2 regions of the Agromyces protaetiae genome follow, and region 1 is predicted to be linked to the other one. Evidence: riboswitches for the same ligand, from Rfam matches in the RefSeq annotation. Region 1 holds a riboswitch; the other holds the start of a gene.
What was found. Region 1 has a riboswitch for thiamine pyrophosphate ahead of ET445_RS11205 (ECF transporter S component). Riboswitches for the same ligand answer to the same signal wherever they lie in the genome.
Positions count from the first base shown of each region.

Region 1 (7,243 bases):
TGACGGTCGAGACGCCAGACGGTGCGCTCACCTCGCCGCTCGAACTGTCGGCGTCGATCGACGATCCGGGGCCGCTGTGGCGCCTCGCGAATCCGGGCGCGATCATCGACGCGTACCTGACGGAACGCGGAGACTGACCGCCGAGACCGAGCGTCGACGCCGACGGCGATCGCGTGGAGCGACTACTCGTTGTCGTCGATGTCGTATTCGACGCCGTCGGACGCATCGGCGTCGAACGAGAACCGCACGCGGGGTTCTCCCCCGACCTCGCGGCGGTCGACGGCCGCGTACCAGAAGGTCGATTCGAGCCCGTCGATCGCGGCGATGCGCGCGACGCGCGCTTCGGGTTCGCCGCGCTCATCCAGTGCGCGTCGTTCGAACTCCCCCTCGAGCGGGCCGTCGATGTATTCGGCGACGTACTCGCCGCCCCCTGCGTCAGCTCCCATGACAACACCGTAGACCCGCGAGGCTCGGATGCGCACGGGTCACCCCCGATGCGGTCGCGAGGGCGAGTGCGCGTGGACGACGAAGTCGGCTGAGCGGGCGGATGCCCCGTTGCGGGCCGCGTATCGCCGCCACTGGCCGTCCCACATCTCCCAGAACGGGTCGAACCGGCCTTCGTCCCGGGCGAGCGCGGCCGCCTTGCGCTCTCGGTCGCCGGCCGTCATCCAGACCCGAAGGGCGACTTCGCCAGCGACCGCCGCGAACGCGCCGCAGCCCTCGACGAGGAGCACGCCGCCCGGTGGCATCCGGTCGCGTCCGTCGGGCGCGTTCGCCGCCCAATCCCAACGCGGCGTCGTCGCCGGCCGGCCGCGCGACCAGGGCTCGACGGCATGGTGCGCGGCGAGAGCCGCGCCCTGTTCGAGGCCCGACCAGCCGGGGTATACGTCATCGAGCCGCACGAGCCGGAGCCGCTGCGCCGGGAGCGCCGCAAGAAGGGCATCGGCGAACGTCGACTTGCCCGCACCGCTCGGCCCGTCGACCGCGACGATGCGCGGCGCGGCTGAGCCATCCGCGAGCACTCTCCTGGCCGCGGCGACGGCCGCTGCGGTGGTCAGGGTCACGCCCACACCGGGTGGAAGGCGCCCGCGACAGCCGCGGCGGTCAGCGCCGCCGCGGCGACGGCCGCAGCGATCGCGATGAGCACCGCGTCGGGCCATCCGACCGTCGACGGTCGCGCCCACGTGCGCGGCGTGTCGGCGCCGAACCCTCGGGCTTCCATCGCGGTCGCGAGCTTGCTGCCTCGCCGGATCGCAAGCACGAGCAGCGCGAACGCCATCGTCGCGAACCGGCGGATCGTGCCGTGGTCGCCGATGCCTCGTGCCCTGCGCGAGAGCGCCATGGCCCGCCAATCGTCGACGAAGAGTCCCACGAGACGGGCTCCTGCGAGGGCTCCGAGCACGAACCTGCTCGGCAGCCGCCACACCTGGGCGAGGCCGTCGGCGAGTTCGGTCGGGTCGACATCGAGGAAGAGCAGGACGGCGGGCAGCCCGATCGCGAGGACGCGCACGGTGACGGCGAGGGCGAGTTGGATCGACCCGTCGGTGATCTGAGCGAGCCAGAACTCCCAGTAGACCGTGCCGGACGGGCGACCGTAGAGCAGCATCGACAGCCCGGCGAGCGGTGCTGCGAGGAGGATCGGCCACGTGCGCCGGGCGAGAAGTGCGGGCGTCACGCCGGCGAGTGCGAAGAGCGCGAGTTGAAGGCCGAGCGCGACCGCGGCGCTCACCCAGTCGACGGTGAACAGGAGCGGAGTCGTGACGACGATCGCCGCCGCGAGGCGGCTCACGGGGTTCACCCGACTCACGAAGCGCAGACGGATGCCTCGTGCCGCACCCATTGCGGGAGGGGCCGTGATCGTCGCGGTCATGCGGCGCTCCGTCCCTCGGCTCTGCCGTCTGCCCGAAGCTCGAGGGCGATCTGCCGGTCGCCGAGCGCGGCGAGGTACGCGCCGTCGTGCGTCACGGACACGAGCGTCGTGCCGCCGTCGACGAGTTCGCGGAGAAGCCGCACGAGTTCGACCCACGTCACACGGTCTTGGCCGAAGGTCGGTTCATCGAGGATCATGACGCCCGGGCGCGCTGCGAGCACGGATGCCACGGAGAGCCTCCGCTGTTCGCCGCCCGACAGGGTGAAGGGGTTCGCCGCGGCGAGGTGCGCGAGCCGGAGCCGCTCCATGACCTCGTCGACGCGACCCGCAGCCGCCGGATCGAGCTTGCCGAGCGCGCGTGCCGCGACGCCGATCTCGTCACGGACGGTACGTGCGACGAACTGGTGTTCAGGCTCCTGGAAGACCGTGCCGATACGGGTGAGGAGCTGGCGGGAGCGCCAGCGGACGGGCGCGGGATCGAGCCCGGCCGCAACCGGTGCCGACGCCGTCACACGCCCGGCGAGTGGGGGAGCAGTCCGCCGAGGGTCAACGCGAGGGTCGACTTGCCTGCGCCGTTCGGGCCGGTGACGACGGTCGATGCGCCGGCGGGCACGATGAGGTCGAGTCCGGCCTGGACGACGACCGACCGCGCACGGCCGATCGAGAGCCGTTCGCTCGTGAGTGCTGCGGGTGCCGCCGACCCGACCTGCCTGCGCATGCCGACCTCGGCCGAGACATCCGCCCCGGGAACCCATACGCCCGCGGCGAGAAGTTCACCGCGATGCTCGCGCAACACCCGCTCGGGCGAACCGTCGGCGATGAGCCGCCCTTCGCGCCCGAACACGATCATGCGATCGACGAGGTCGACCCACGTCTCGACACGGTGCTCGACGACGACGAGCGTCGCGCCCGTGCGATCGAGCACGCGTCCGACCGACTCGCGCACCTCGCGCACGCCCTCGGGGTCGAGGTTCGCCGTCGGCTCGTCGAGGAGCAGGAGCCCTGGACGCATGGCCATCGCGCCCGCAAGGGCGAGCCGCTGCTTCTGCCCGCCGCTCAGCGCATTCGACGCGTGCTCGAGCGGCACGTCGAGCCCGACGTCGTCGAGCGCGTCGCGCACGCGCGACCAGATCTCGTCGCGCGGCACGCCGAGGTTCTCGCACCCGAACGCGACGTCGTCGCCGACACGCGCGAGGATGACCTGCGAGTCGGGGTCTTGCAGCACGAGGCCGGCTCGACCGCGAGCGGCGGCGGGAGACATCCCGTCGATGAGGAGCGCGCCACGCGACTCGCCCTCTTCGGCGCCGCCGTTGACGCCCGCGAGCGCGTGCAGGAAGGTCGACTTGCCGCTGCCCGAAGGGCCGACGACGAGCACGCGCTCACCGGGTTCGATGCGTACGTCGATGGCGTCGACCGCCCATCGCAGCCGCCCGGCGTGCCGCCAGCCCCAGCCGCGCGCCTCGACGGCGGCCGGGGCGATCGCGGAATGGTCCGTCACGGAACTCACACCCGCTGCGCGACGTCCTGACCGGCGGCGAACCGGTTGAGGGCGCCCGTCGCGGCGAGGGCGCGGACGATGAGCCAGCCGAGGAGTCCCGCGAGCACGGCGCCCGAGATCAGGATGGTGCCGAGGTAGAGGCCGAGGAATTCGGGAGACTTCTGCAGGTTGCCCGACGTGAAGAGTTCGAGCGTCCACGCGCCGAGGCCCGCTGCAGCGCCGGCAAGCACCGCGGGCACGATGCCGAACCGACGATAGAGGAAGAGCGCGAAGACGAGTTCGGCGCCGAGTCCCTGTGCGAGGCCCGAGTAGAGCGTCTCGATGCCCCACTGGTTTCCGACGAGGGCCGACACGATCGCCGCGAGGAGCTCGACGAAGAGCGCGGCGCCGGGTTTCCGGATGATGAGCCCGCCCAGGACGCCGCCGATCAACCAGATGCCGACGGCGATGCCGCCGAGTCCCGGGGTGACGGCGTCGGCCGCGGAGAACCACGCGTAGCCGACGTTGTTCCAGAAGAGGAACAGGAGGCCCGTGGCGACGCCGATCACGGCGGCGACGACGATGTCGACAACCCGCCACTTGGCGTCGAAGAGCCGTCGCGGCGCGACGGTGTCGGTGATTTCAGGTGCTTGTTCGGTGTGCACTGATCGTGCCCTTTCGTGAGATGGAAAGCGGCACGGGATTCGAGAATGGATGCCCTCCCTGCGCTGGCATGACCCAGATCAGGTTCGACGGTCGAAGGTTGGAGAACCTTCCTCTCAGCCCGGCTCACCGGACTCCCGTGTTCAGAGCACGAGTATACGCCCGCAGGCAGACACGCGTCGGCGAACACCAGCGCATGACGCGCGACGGGTCGCTTCAGCGGGTGCGTTCAGTGCTTGAGCGCGCGGATGATCCAGCGCAGGGACTTGCCGAGCACCCACACCAGCGGCGTCGCGACGAGGAGCAACCCGATGAGGTTCGGTTCGAAGCGGACCTCGCCACCCGGGCGACCGACGTATGCGCCGAGCGGAATGGAAACGCCGCCGCCACCGCCGCCGGTCCCCTCGCCCGTGTCCCCCTTCTGGTCGGTGCCCGTCCCGGTGCCGCCGCCGAAGCCGTACCAGCCGAGCGCGACCGGCAGCACGGTCGAATCACCGACCTCGACCTTCTCGCCGTAAGAGGCGCGCACGCCGACTCCGGCGACCTTGTCGGCCAGGTCCAAGACGAGTTCAGTCATGCGGGCAAGGCTACCGACGGATGTCTCGCGCGGCCACCCTCGCGAAACGCTACGCCTCGTCGGGGTCGCTGTCGCGGCGGCTGAGGTCGACCGCGCGTCGTCCGCGCCCGAGGAGCGACGCCGGCCGCACCGTGTGCCGACCGAACTTCGCCGCGACCTCGTCGATCGTGCGCTCGGCCTCGCGCCACTCCTCGTCGGGATCCCACAGCGGCGCCGCGCCGCCCGTCTCGCGGAGCTGCTCCGCGCGCACGCCGATCAGTCGGATGCGGGCGCCGTCGCCGACGAGCCCCTCGAGTGCGGCCGCGGCCTCTTCGTAGATGCGCTTGGCGACGTCGGTCGGTTCGGCGAGCGTCCGCGAGCGCGTGACCGTGCGGAAGTCGCCGTACCGGAGCTTGAGCGAGACCGTGCGGGCCACGACGCCGGCGCGCCGAACCCGCACGGCGACGTCGTTCGAGAGGTCGAGGAGCGCCCGCTTGATCGCCTCGGGGTCGGTGAGGTCGTGCGAGAACGTCGTCTCGTGGCCGATGCTCTTCTCGACACGGTGCACCGACACCTCACGCGGGTCGTCGCCGTTCGCGAGGTGCGTCAGTCGGTCGGCGAGCGCGCGCCCCACTGCGCGCACGAGCGCCTCGTGCGGCATCGCCGCGACGTCGGCCACTGTGCGGAGGCCGAGACGGGCGAGCCGCTCTTCGGTGACCTTGCCGACACCCCACAGTGCCGAGACGGGCAGCGGATGCAGGAAGGCGATCGTGTCGGCCGCGGGCACGACGAGCAGGCCGTCGGGCTTCGCACGGCTCGATGCGACCTTCGCGACGTACTTCGTCGCGGCGACGCCGATCGAGCACGTGAGGCCCGTCTCGATGCGCACCCGCTCGCGGATGGTCCAGCCGATCTGCGCCGGGCTGCCGTGCAGGCGCCGCGCACCGCCGACGTCGAGGAACGCTTCGTCGATCGACAACGGCTCGACGAGCGGCGTCATCTCGCCGAAGAGCTCCATCACGCGGTCGGAGTACTCGCGGTACTTGCGGTAGTCGCCGGGCAGCACGATCGCGTTGGGGCAGCGCTGGAGGGCGACCGACATCGGCATCGCCGAGTTCACGCCGTACTTGCGCGCCTCGTAGCTCGCCGCCGACACGACGCCGCGGCCCGCGGCGCCGCCCACGAGCACGGGCTTGCCCCGGAGCTCTGGCCGGGAGAGCAGCTCGACCGAGACGAAGAACGCATCCATGTCGACGTGCAGGATCGGCGTCGCAGAGTCGTCGACCGGCCCCGTCGTCACTTGGCGCGACGAGCCGTCCTGCTTGCTCATGCTGTGACCTTACCCGCGACCGCCGACACGACCGACCGGATGCATCGGGGCGGACGTCAGATGTCGAACCCGCCGCCGTCGAATCCCCCGCCGAAGAATCCGTCGTCAGGGTTGCCGCCATCGCCCCAGCGGTGGTCGGAGTCATCGTAGCCGTACGACTCGGGCGCCGCCGAGGCATCCGCCCCGCCGTCCCCGACGCCCTCCCCGGAATCCTCGGCGCCCTGCTCGAAGAACGCATGATCGGGCAGGAACGCCTGCGCGATCGCCGTACCCACGACGACGCCCGCGATCGTTCCGAGGAGCGACGAGCCGAACATGCCGCCGATCGACGGCCCGCCGTACCCGACGCCGCCCGCCGACGGGCGCCCGGCCGAGACATCCGCCGACGCGAACGCGCGCTCGACGCTGCCCGGCTGCCGCATCTCCTGGCGGGTCGCGGCGCGAGCGAGCGCGCTCGGCTCGTCGGACACGAGCCGCTCCCCTGCAGGCGCCTGATCGGAGAGCGCCTGGAACACGAGCGCCCGCTGCGGAGGCGTGAGGCGCGCGAACGCCTCGGCGTGCACCTGCTCGATCGACTCGGGCGGCGCCGTGCGCAGCAGGTACCGGTAGCGTTCGACGGCGAGCTCGTCGTCGGTCAGGCGCCGCTGCGAAGGGGTGGGCGGTCGCGCGGGCTCGGGGTCGGGCGCGCCGAAGATGCGGTCGAGAAATCCCATGGTGTCCTCGTCAATCCTCGAAGGGGAAGGTGAATGTACCGGCGTCAGCCTCGAACCGGCTGAGAACGCGAACGGCGGCCGGATGACTCACCCGACCGCCGTTGAAACGCGAAACGCTACGCGCTCGCGCGCTCGAGCACGAGCTCGCGCACACGCGCCGCGTCAGCCTTGCCCTGCATGGCCTTCATGACCGCGCCGATGACGGCGCCCGCCGCCTGCACCTTGCCGTCGCGGATCTTCTCGAGCACGTCGGGCTGGGCCGCGAGCGCCTCGTCGATCGCCGCGATGAGCGCGCCGTCGTCGGAGACGACCGCAAGGCCGCGCGCGTCGACGATCTGCTGGGGCGAGCCCTCGCCCGCGATCATGCCCTCGAGCACCTGGCGCGCGAGCTTGTCGGTGAGCGTGCCTGCGTCGACGAGCTGCTGCAGTTCGGCGACGGCGGCGGGCTCGACGAGCGCCGAGGGCTCCTTGGCTTCGGCGTTCGCGATGCGAAGGATCTCGCCCGTCCACCACTTGCGCGCGGCAGCAGGCGACGCGCCGGCGGCGACGGTCGCGGCGACCTCGTTCGTGAGGCCCGCGTTCACGACACCTTGGAACTCGAGGTCGGTGAAGCCCCACTCGGCCTTCCGACGGC
Region 1 is NZ_CP035491.1:2,416,229-2,423,471, reverse strand. It holds gene ET445_RS11230 (D-alanyl-D-alanine carboxypeptidase family protein) at 1-137, shown strand, start outside; gene ET445_RS11225 (hypothetical protein) at 183-446, opposite strand; gene ET445_RS11220 (nucleoside/nucleotide kinase family protein) at 486-1,064, opposite strand; gene ET445_RS11215 (energy-coupling factor transporter transmembrane component T family protein) at 1,061-1,870, opposite strand; partial or broken gene ET445_RS11210 (ABC transporter ATP-binding protein) at 1,867-3,377, opposite strand; gene ET445_RS11205 (ECF transporter S component) at 3,374-4,012, opposite strand; TPP riboswitch at 4,051-4,161, opposite strand; gene ET445_RS11200 (hypothetical protein) at 4,240-4,587, opposite strand; gene ET445_RS11195 (DNA polymerase IV) at 4,637-5,896, opposite strand; gene ET445_RS11190 (hypothetical protein) at 5,953-6,609, opposite strand; gene gatB (Asp-tRNA(Asn)/Glu-tRNA(Gln) amidotransferase subunit GatB) at 6,726-7,243, opposite strand, start outside.

Region 2 (7,243 bases), 1.1 Mb from region 1:
AGGCATCCGGTGCGAGGCGCGAAGCCTCGGCGAGCACGCGCGCGTAGTCGCGAAGGTAGAGCGCGTCTTGCGCGAGGTACCCGAGGAACGCGCCGCGGTCGAGCGTGCCGTCCGCGAGCGACCTGATGAACGGCAGATCGTCGATGCCTGCACGCACGTCGGCGATTCCGCCCCACCAGTCGGCTTCGACTTCGGCCGCGGTCGGCGCGGTCTCGAGCCCGCCGCGCGACCACAGGCCTGCGAAGTGGTGGACGGGGCCGTGGCCGGCTCGTCCGGGTCCTGCCCCGAGCCCGCCGACCTCGAGCGACTCGCCGTGTCGCAGCGCTTCGCGCAGCCACCGGCGCGCTTCACGCACGGCGGGCACCCATTCGCCGCGCGACACCCGCAGGGTCGCGATCGCCGACGAGAGCGAGCAGCCAGTGCCATGGGTCGCGGTGGTCTCGATGCGGGCACCGCCGAACTCGACGAAGCGAGGGTTTCCTTCGGCCTCCTTGACAACTGCTGCGAAAAGCGCAGCAGTTGTCAAGCGTCCGCGACCTGAGGCATCCACGAGTGCGTCGGGGGCGAGATCGCCCGCCAGATGCCCGCCCTTCGCGAGCACGAGCGTGCCCGAACCGGTCGAGAGGGTTTCCGCCTGAGCGAGAACACCGGCCCAGCCGGTTGCCGGCTCTGCGCCCGTGAGCACGGCGAGTTCCGCGACGTTCGGCGTGAGGAGGTCGGCGAGGGGGAGGAGGTCGCGGAGCGCGGCCTCGGAGTCGGCGTCGAGGAGTCGGTCGCCGCTCGTCGCGACCATGACGGGGTCGAGCACGACGACGGGCGGCCGCACGCGGCCGAGCCACGCCGCGACCGTGCGGATGACGTCCGCGTTCGCGAGCATCCCGATCTTCACGGCGTCGATCGCGATGTCGTCCGAGATCGCGTCGAGCTGCTCGGCGAGGAACGCCGCGGGCGGCACGTGCACGCCGTGCACGCCGCGCGTGTTCTGCGCCGTGATCGCCGTGATCGCGGCCATGCCGTAGCCGCCGTTCGCCGAGATCGACTTGAGGTCGGCCTGGATGCCCGCCCCGCCCGACGGGTCGCTGCCCGCGATGCTGAGGACGCGGGGAACGCGAGGTGCCGGCGCGCTCATCGGATGCCTCCCGCCGCAGCGGCCGCCGCCTGCCACGCGCCGACGAACTCGCCTGCCACAGCCCGAGGGTCCGCCGCCGCGCACAGCGCCGACACGACCGCGACGCCCGCCGCGCCCGCGGCGCGGAGCGCCGCCACGTCGCCGAGGGTCACGCCGCCGATCGCGACGCAGGGCAGCTCGGACTCGCGCGCGAAGCGCGCGAACCCGTCGATGCCCAGGGCCGGCGGATGGTCGGGCTTCGTCGAGGTGGGGCGGATGACGCCGACGCCGAGGTAGTCGACCGTGCCCCGGGGCATCCGCGCGACCGCCGCGAGGTGCTCGGCCGAGTTCGCCGTGAGGCCGACGATCGCGTCGGGTCCGAGCGCGTCGCGTGCGCGTTCGGACGCGGCGTCGGCTTGGCCGACGTGCACGCCGTCGACGGGGAGCCCGCGCTCGCGTGCGGCGAGGGCGACGTCGAGCCGGTCGTTGACGACGAGGAGCGCGCGCCCGTCGATTGCGGAGGCGAGCGCCTCGAGCGTGTGGAGCTGTTCGTCGGCCGACGCGTGCTTGTCTCGCAGTTGCACGATGCTCACACCGCCCGCGACGGCCGCCTCGACGACGGCCGCCACCCCGCGCTCGCCGCACAGGGCGGCGTCGGTGACGAGATAGAGGGAGAGGTCGAGGGCAGTGCGCTCGGTCGGGGCGGTCATGCGAAGGCTCCGGATGCCTCGGCCTGCATGTTGCTCGCGAGCGGCGCGCCGCTCGAGGCATCCGAAAGCTCGAGCCGTGCGCGAGAGACGATGTCAGCCGCCGTGACCGAGTCGAGCGCATCGAGGAAACGCACCGCGAACGTGCCGGGGCCGGGCGCGCCTGCCGCCCCGAGCTCGGCGGCAACCGTATAGACGAGTGTCGCGGCGACCGTTGCTCCGAAGGCATCGATGCCGGTGCCGCGCGTAGCCCCGAGGAACGCCGCGGTCACCGCGCCGAGTGCGCATCCGCCGCCAGTCACGCGCGTGAGCAGTGAGTCGCCGTTCGCGATGCGCGCTGTGCGCACGCCGTCGGTGATGAGGTCGACCGGCCCTGAGACGGCGACGACCGAGCCGAACGTCGCCGCGAGGTGCGCGGCCGCGTCAGCCGCGGCATCCGTCGAATCCGCGGCGTCGACGCCGCGACCGCCCGCGCCGGTGCCCGCGAGGGCGAGCACCTCCGACGCATTCCCGCGGATCGCCGTCGGGCGGCCCGCGACGAGTTCGTGCGCGAGCGCCGTGCGCACGGGCAGCGCACCGATCGCGACGGGGTCGAGGACCCACGGCGTGGCCGCTGCGCTCGCGCCCGCGACGGCCTCGCGCGCGGCCGCCCGCTGCTCGGGCGTCGGCGTGCCGAGGTTCACCAGCAGGCCCGAGGCGACGCCCGCGAACATCCCCGACTCCTCGGTGATGTCGACCATCGCGGGCGCCGCGCCGATCGCAAGGAGCGCGTTCGCCGTGAAGTTCGTCACGACGCTGTTCGTGATGCAGTGCACGAGCGGCGGCGCCTCGCGCAACCGTTCGAGCAGGTTCGCCGCGGTCGAGGCGAGCGCCTCGGCTTCGGCCGACAGGTGGGCAGGGTCGATGGACAGACGATCGCTCATCGCGACATCCCTTCGCTAGTCCGAACTAGATCAGGTTCGACGGGTGTGATCTCAGCCGCGGATGCCTCGCGCCGTCATGCGGCGGAAGCGGGGCGGCACCCCGTGTCACTGCGGGAGAGCCTAGCCGAACCGCGGCGCAGGCTCGCGACACCGGCGGTCTCCTCTCCCGCCGCGCGCACCGCTCTCGTAGGATCGGTCTCGCGACCCTGCCCGCGAGCACGTCTGGAGCCCCCCGTGACGACACCCGCCGACGCACCGGTGCCGAGGCACCGTGCGCCGACGCCGGCGCCGTCGGGGAGTTCCGAATGGACGAACTTCCGCCGCGCGGCCGACCGGGACGCACGACCTGAGGAGGGCGACGGGGTGGCGATCGAATCCGATGCGGAGTGGATGTTCGAGCAGTTCGAGGCGGCGGTGGCGACCGCGAACGAGGACGCGGTCGCGACGGTGACGCCGATCGTGCAGGCTGCGCCTGTGGCAGCGCCCGTCGCGGTGCCGGATGCCTCGCGCGCGGCCTTGCGCGCTGCGGCCGCCGCTCCCGCCGATGCCCGGGCGCACGCCGAGACCGCCGACTTCGACGCGGCCGCCCAGGTGGGACTCGCCCAGGGCATCGCGTTCGTCGCCCACCGCGGCCAGCGCGACAAGGTCGGCGGCGACTACATCGACCACCCGGCCCGCGTCGCCGAGCGGTTCGACGCGGAGACCGAGCCCGTCGAGGCCGCGGTCGCGTGGCTGCACGACGTCGTCGAAGACACGGAGCTCGACGCCGAAGACCTGCTGCTCGCGGGCGTCGCCCCTGCGATCGTCGATGCCGTCGTGCTGCTCACGCGCACCGACGACGTCTCCGCCGCCGACTACTACGCGCGCATCCGCGAGCACGAGGTCGCGCGCCGCGTGAAGCTCGCGGACATCGCCGACAACACGGCGCCGTGGCGCGCGCGCCGCCTCGACCCCGAGACCCGCGAGCGGTTGGCGGAGAAGTACGCGAAGGCGCGCGAGGCGCTCGGCGAGGCCTGAGTCGCCGATGCGGCTCAGTCGTCCGCGTCGACCGCGTTGATGAGCGATTCGACCGCGGTCAGCAGGTTGTGGAGCGCCTGCCGTTCGATCGAGTCCTCGCTGAGTTTCTGGATGTCGTAGGCGGCGAGGCTCGCGGCCTCGCGGGCCTTGGCGACGGCGGCCTGCGTTTCGAGATCGGACATGGGAGCCCCCTTCCGGATGTCGCGGCCGCGCGCTCCCGGATGCGAGCGTTCCTCACCTCGACGGGTGCCACGGTAGCGCGCGAGCGCGTCGCGGTCGACCCCCGGGCGCGGGGGCGCATCTTCGGCGAGGACGCGCATCTTGCGCTGCACCGCGAGATCGATGAGCGCAGCGGATGTCGCGGGCGGCAGGTATCGTCACGTGCAACCTCGACCAAGGAGCATCCGGATGCCTCGCACCCCAACGCCTGCACTCGACGCCGCGCAGCTCGATCGCGCGATCGGCGCCGTCCTCGGCTCGGCGGCAGGCGACTCGCTCGGCGCGCCGTACGAGTTCCAGCCGTCGGTCGCCGACGACATCGCGATCACGATGCACGCGGGCGGCATGTGGGAACTCGGCGAGTGGACCGACGACACGAGCATGTCGATCCCCGTGCTGCAAGCGCTCGCGCGCGGCGAGTCCCTCGACGACGAGGCCGTGCTCGGGCGGATCGTCGTCGAGTGGCAGGGGTGGGCGGTCTCCGCGCCGGACGTCGGCATCCAGACCCGCCAGGTGCTCGCCGAGGCGCAGCACGGCGGCGTCGCGACCGCTGCCGCGGCCGCCCGCGCCGCCGCCCGGGCGGTCCACGAGCGCACCGGGCGCTCGGGCGGCAACGGCTCGCTCATGCGCACCGGACCGGTCGCGCTCGGGCACCTCGCCGCCGGCGAAGAGGACGCGCTCGAGACATCCGCCCGTCTCGTCTCCGACCTCACGCACTACGAGACGGACGCCGCGGATGCCTCGGTGATCTGGTCGCTCGCGATCCGGCACGCCGTCCTGACGGGCCGGATCGATATCCGCGGCCCGATAGACCGGCTGCCGGTCGAGCGTCGCGCGCGGTGGCATGAACTTGCGGATGTCGCGGAGCGACTGCACCCGCGAGACATCCCCGGGTCGAACGGCTGGGTCGTCGCCGCGCTGCAGGCCGCGTGGGCGGCGATCGTCGGAGCCGACACGCTGCGGGGCGTGCTCGAACGCGCGGTGCGCTGCGGCAACGACACCGACACGGTCGCCGCGATCGCCGGTTCCCTCGCCGGCGCCGCGTACGGAGCCTCGGCCGTGCCCGCCGCGTGGAGGCGGGAGCTGCACGGCTGGCCGGGCCTCCGCGCCGCCGACCTCGAGGCGCTCGTGGTCGCCGCCGTCGCCCCGTAGCCCGCGCCCGCTCTGTCCCGGCGCTCCGCGCCCACGATCTCCGATCGGACCCGCTTCGCTCGACTTCCGCGGCGAGTCATCGGAGTTCGTGTGCGAGTTCGCGCTGCTGCTCCCTGTGGAGAAGTCCCGACCCGGCGCGACGAGGTGACCTAGTCTGTCCGTCACGTCCCAAGACTCGCCGCGACGAGGTCGACCCCCTACGACCCGTGACTCGCGGCGGCCCCCAGGGCGGGTTCGCCGGCCGCACCGGCGAACCCGCCCCCTTCGGGTTCCAGGGCTCCAGTCGACGAGGCCTCTTCTGCGAATCCCGACCGTCGGTCGCGTTATGTGGATAACGCGTATGCGGGGTTTGTAAGGATCGTGTACTTTCGGCCCTCGTGACCCGTTCGATGAAGATCTTCGCAGCATGCACGCTGTCCGGCGCCCTCCTCGCCGGCGGCATCGCGTTCGCCGCCCAACCGGGTGCCGACCACGCCGACAGTGCTTCGCCGCGTGCGGCGCAGGCATCCGCCGACTCCGAGGCGACTTCGCGGCCGACGCCGAGCGTCCGCCCCGAAGGCGCCGACCCCCTGCCCGAGACCCAGGTGCCGATCGACGCGAAGTACAGCCTCGCGTCGGCGCTCGAAGGCGCCGACGACGGCGAGCTCGCCCGCGTCGCCGCCGCGAACGACATCACCGTCGAGCACCTCGCCGAGATCGCTGCCGACGAGACGTCGCGCATCGACGACGAGGACCGCCTGTTCTACGCCGAGCCTTCGGCGCCCGACGAGGTCGCGGGCGACTCCGAGGCATCCGTCGAAGCCGGCGACGCGTCCGTCGCGACGCCCGCCGACGAGGCGACGGATGACTCGGCGGCGCCCGTCGCTGCCGGCTCGACCGAGTCCACCGCGGTCGAGGCCGCGTCCGTGACGTGCACCGTCGCCGAGTGGAGCGCGACCGCGACCTACGTCGGCGGCGACAAGGCCGTCCGCTCGGGGCACCTCTACCTCGCGAACTGGTGGACCAAAGGCCAAGACCCGCTCACCTACAACGGAGTGATCGGCACGGGCAAGCCGTGGACCGACCAGGGCGAGTGCAGCACCACGACGCCGCCGACGACGGCCACGCCCCCGACGACGACCACGCCGCCCGCGACCACGAAGCCCCCGACGACGACGCCCCCCACAACGACGACGCCCCCCACGACGACGACTCCTCCGACGACCACCGCCCCGCCGTCGACGACCGACGCTTTCAAGCTCCACAGCCGTGCCGGCTCGAACCGCACCCTGTACATCGACTTCACCGGTGCGATCGTCACGGGCACGCAATGGAACACGTCGTACTCGACGCCCACGATCACGGCCGACGCGTACAGCGTCGACTCGAACAAGTCGTCCTTCTCGGCCGCTGAACTGCAGAACATCCGCGACATCTGGGCGCGCGTGGCCGAAGACTACGCGTGGATGGACGTCGACGTCACGACCGAGGAGCCCGCTCGCGCGACCCTTGAACGCACGAGCACGAGCGACAACGTCTACGGCACGACCGTCGTCGTGAGCGACACGAACTTCTACAGCATCTCGTGCTCGTGCGGCGGACTCGCGTACGTCGGAACGATCGACAACGTCAACAACCTCCAGTACCAGCCCGCTTGGGCCTACACGAAGGGCGTCGGCACAGGCGTGAAGAACCTCGCCGAGGTCATCGCGCACGAGGCCGGCCACAACTTCGGACTCTCGCACGACGGCACGACGGCGGGCGTGACCTACTTCCCCGGCCACGGCGCGTGGGCGCCCATCATGGGCACGTCGTACACGCGTCCGATCACGCACTGGAGCGAGGGCGAGTACTCGGGTGCGAACAACACCCAGGACGACTTCGCCGTGATGGGGGCGAACGGCGGCGTCGCTGTCGCCGACGAGGCCGGCGACACCACGTCCGCTGCGAAGGCGTTCGGTTCGGCGAGCTCCGTCAAGGGGCTCATCACGACCCGCACCGACGTCGACGTGTACTCCTTCACGACGACGGGCGGCCAGGTGACGTTCGACGCGGCTCCGGCGGCGCAGTCGCCCGACCTCGACATCAAGCTCGACATCCTGAACGCGAGCGGCACCGTGGTCGCGACCGCGAACCCG
Region 2 is NZ_CP035491.1:1,309,983-1,317,225, forward strand. It holds gene ET445_RS06115 (bifunctional hydroxymethylpyrimidine kinase/phosphomethylpyrimidine kinase) at 1-1,129, opposite strand, end outside; gene thiE (thiamine phosphate synthase) at 1,126-1,818, opposite strand; gene thiM (hydroxyethylthiazole kinase) at 1,815-2,738, opposite strand; TPP riboswitch at 2,729-2,851, opposite strand; gene ET445_RS06130 (hypothetical protein) at 3,102-3,755, shown strand; gene ET445_RS17150 (hypothetical protein) at 3,770-3,937, opposite strand; gene ET445_RS06135 (ADP-ribosylglycohydrolase family protein) at 4,164-5,126, shown strand; gene ET445_RS06140 (zinc-dependent metalloprotease family protein) at 5,504-7,243, shown strand, end outside.
Region 2: another riboswitch for thiamine pyrophosphate. It lies ahead of thiM (hydroxyethylthiazole kinase); the one in region 1 lies ahead of ET445_RS11205 (ECF transporter S component).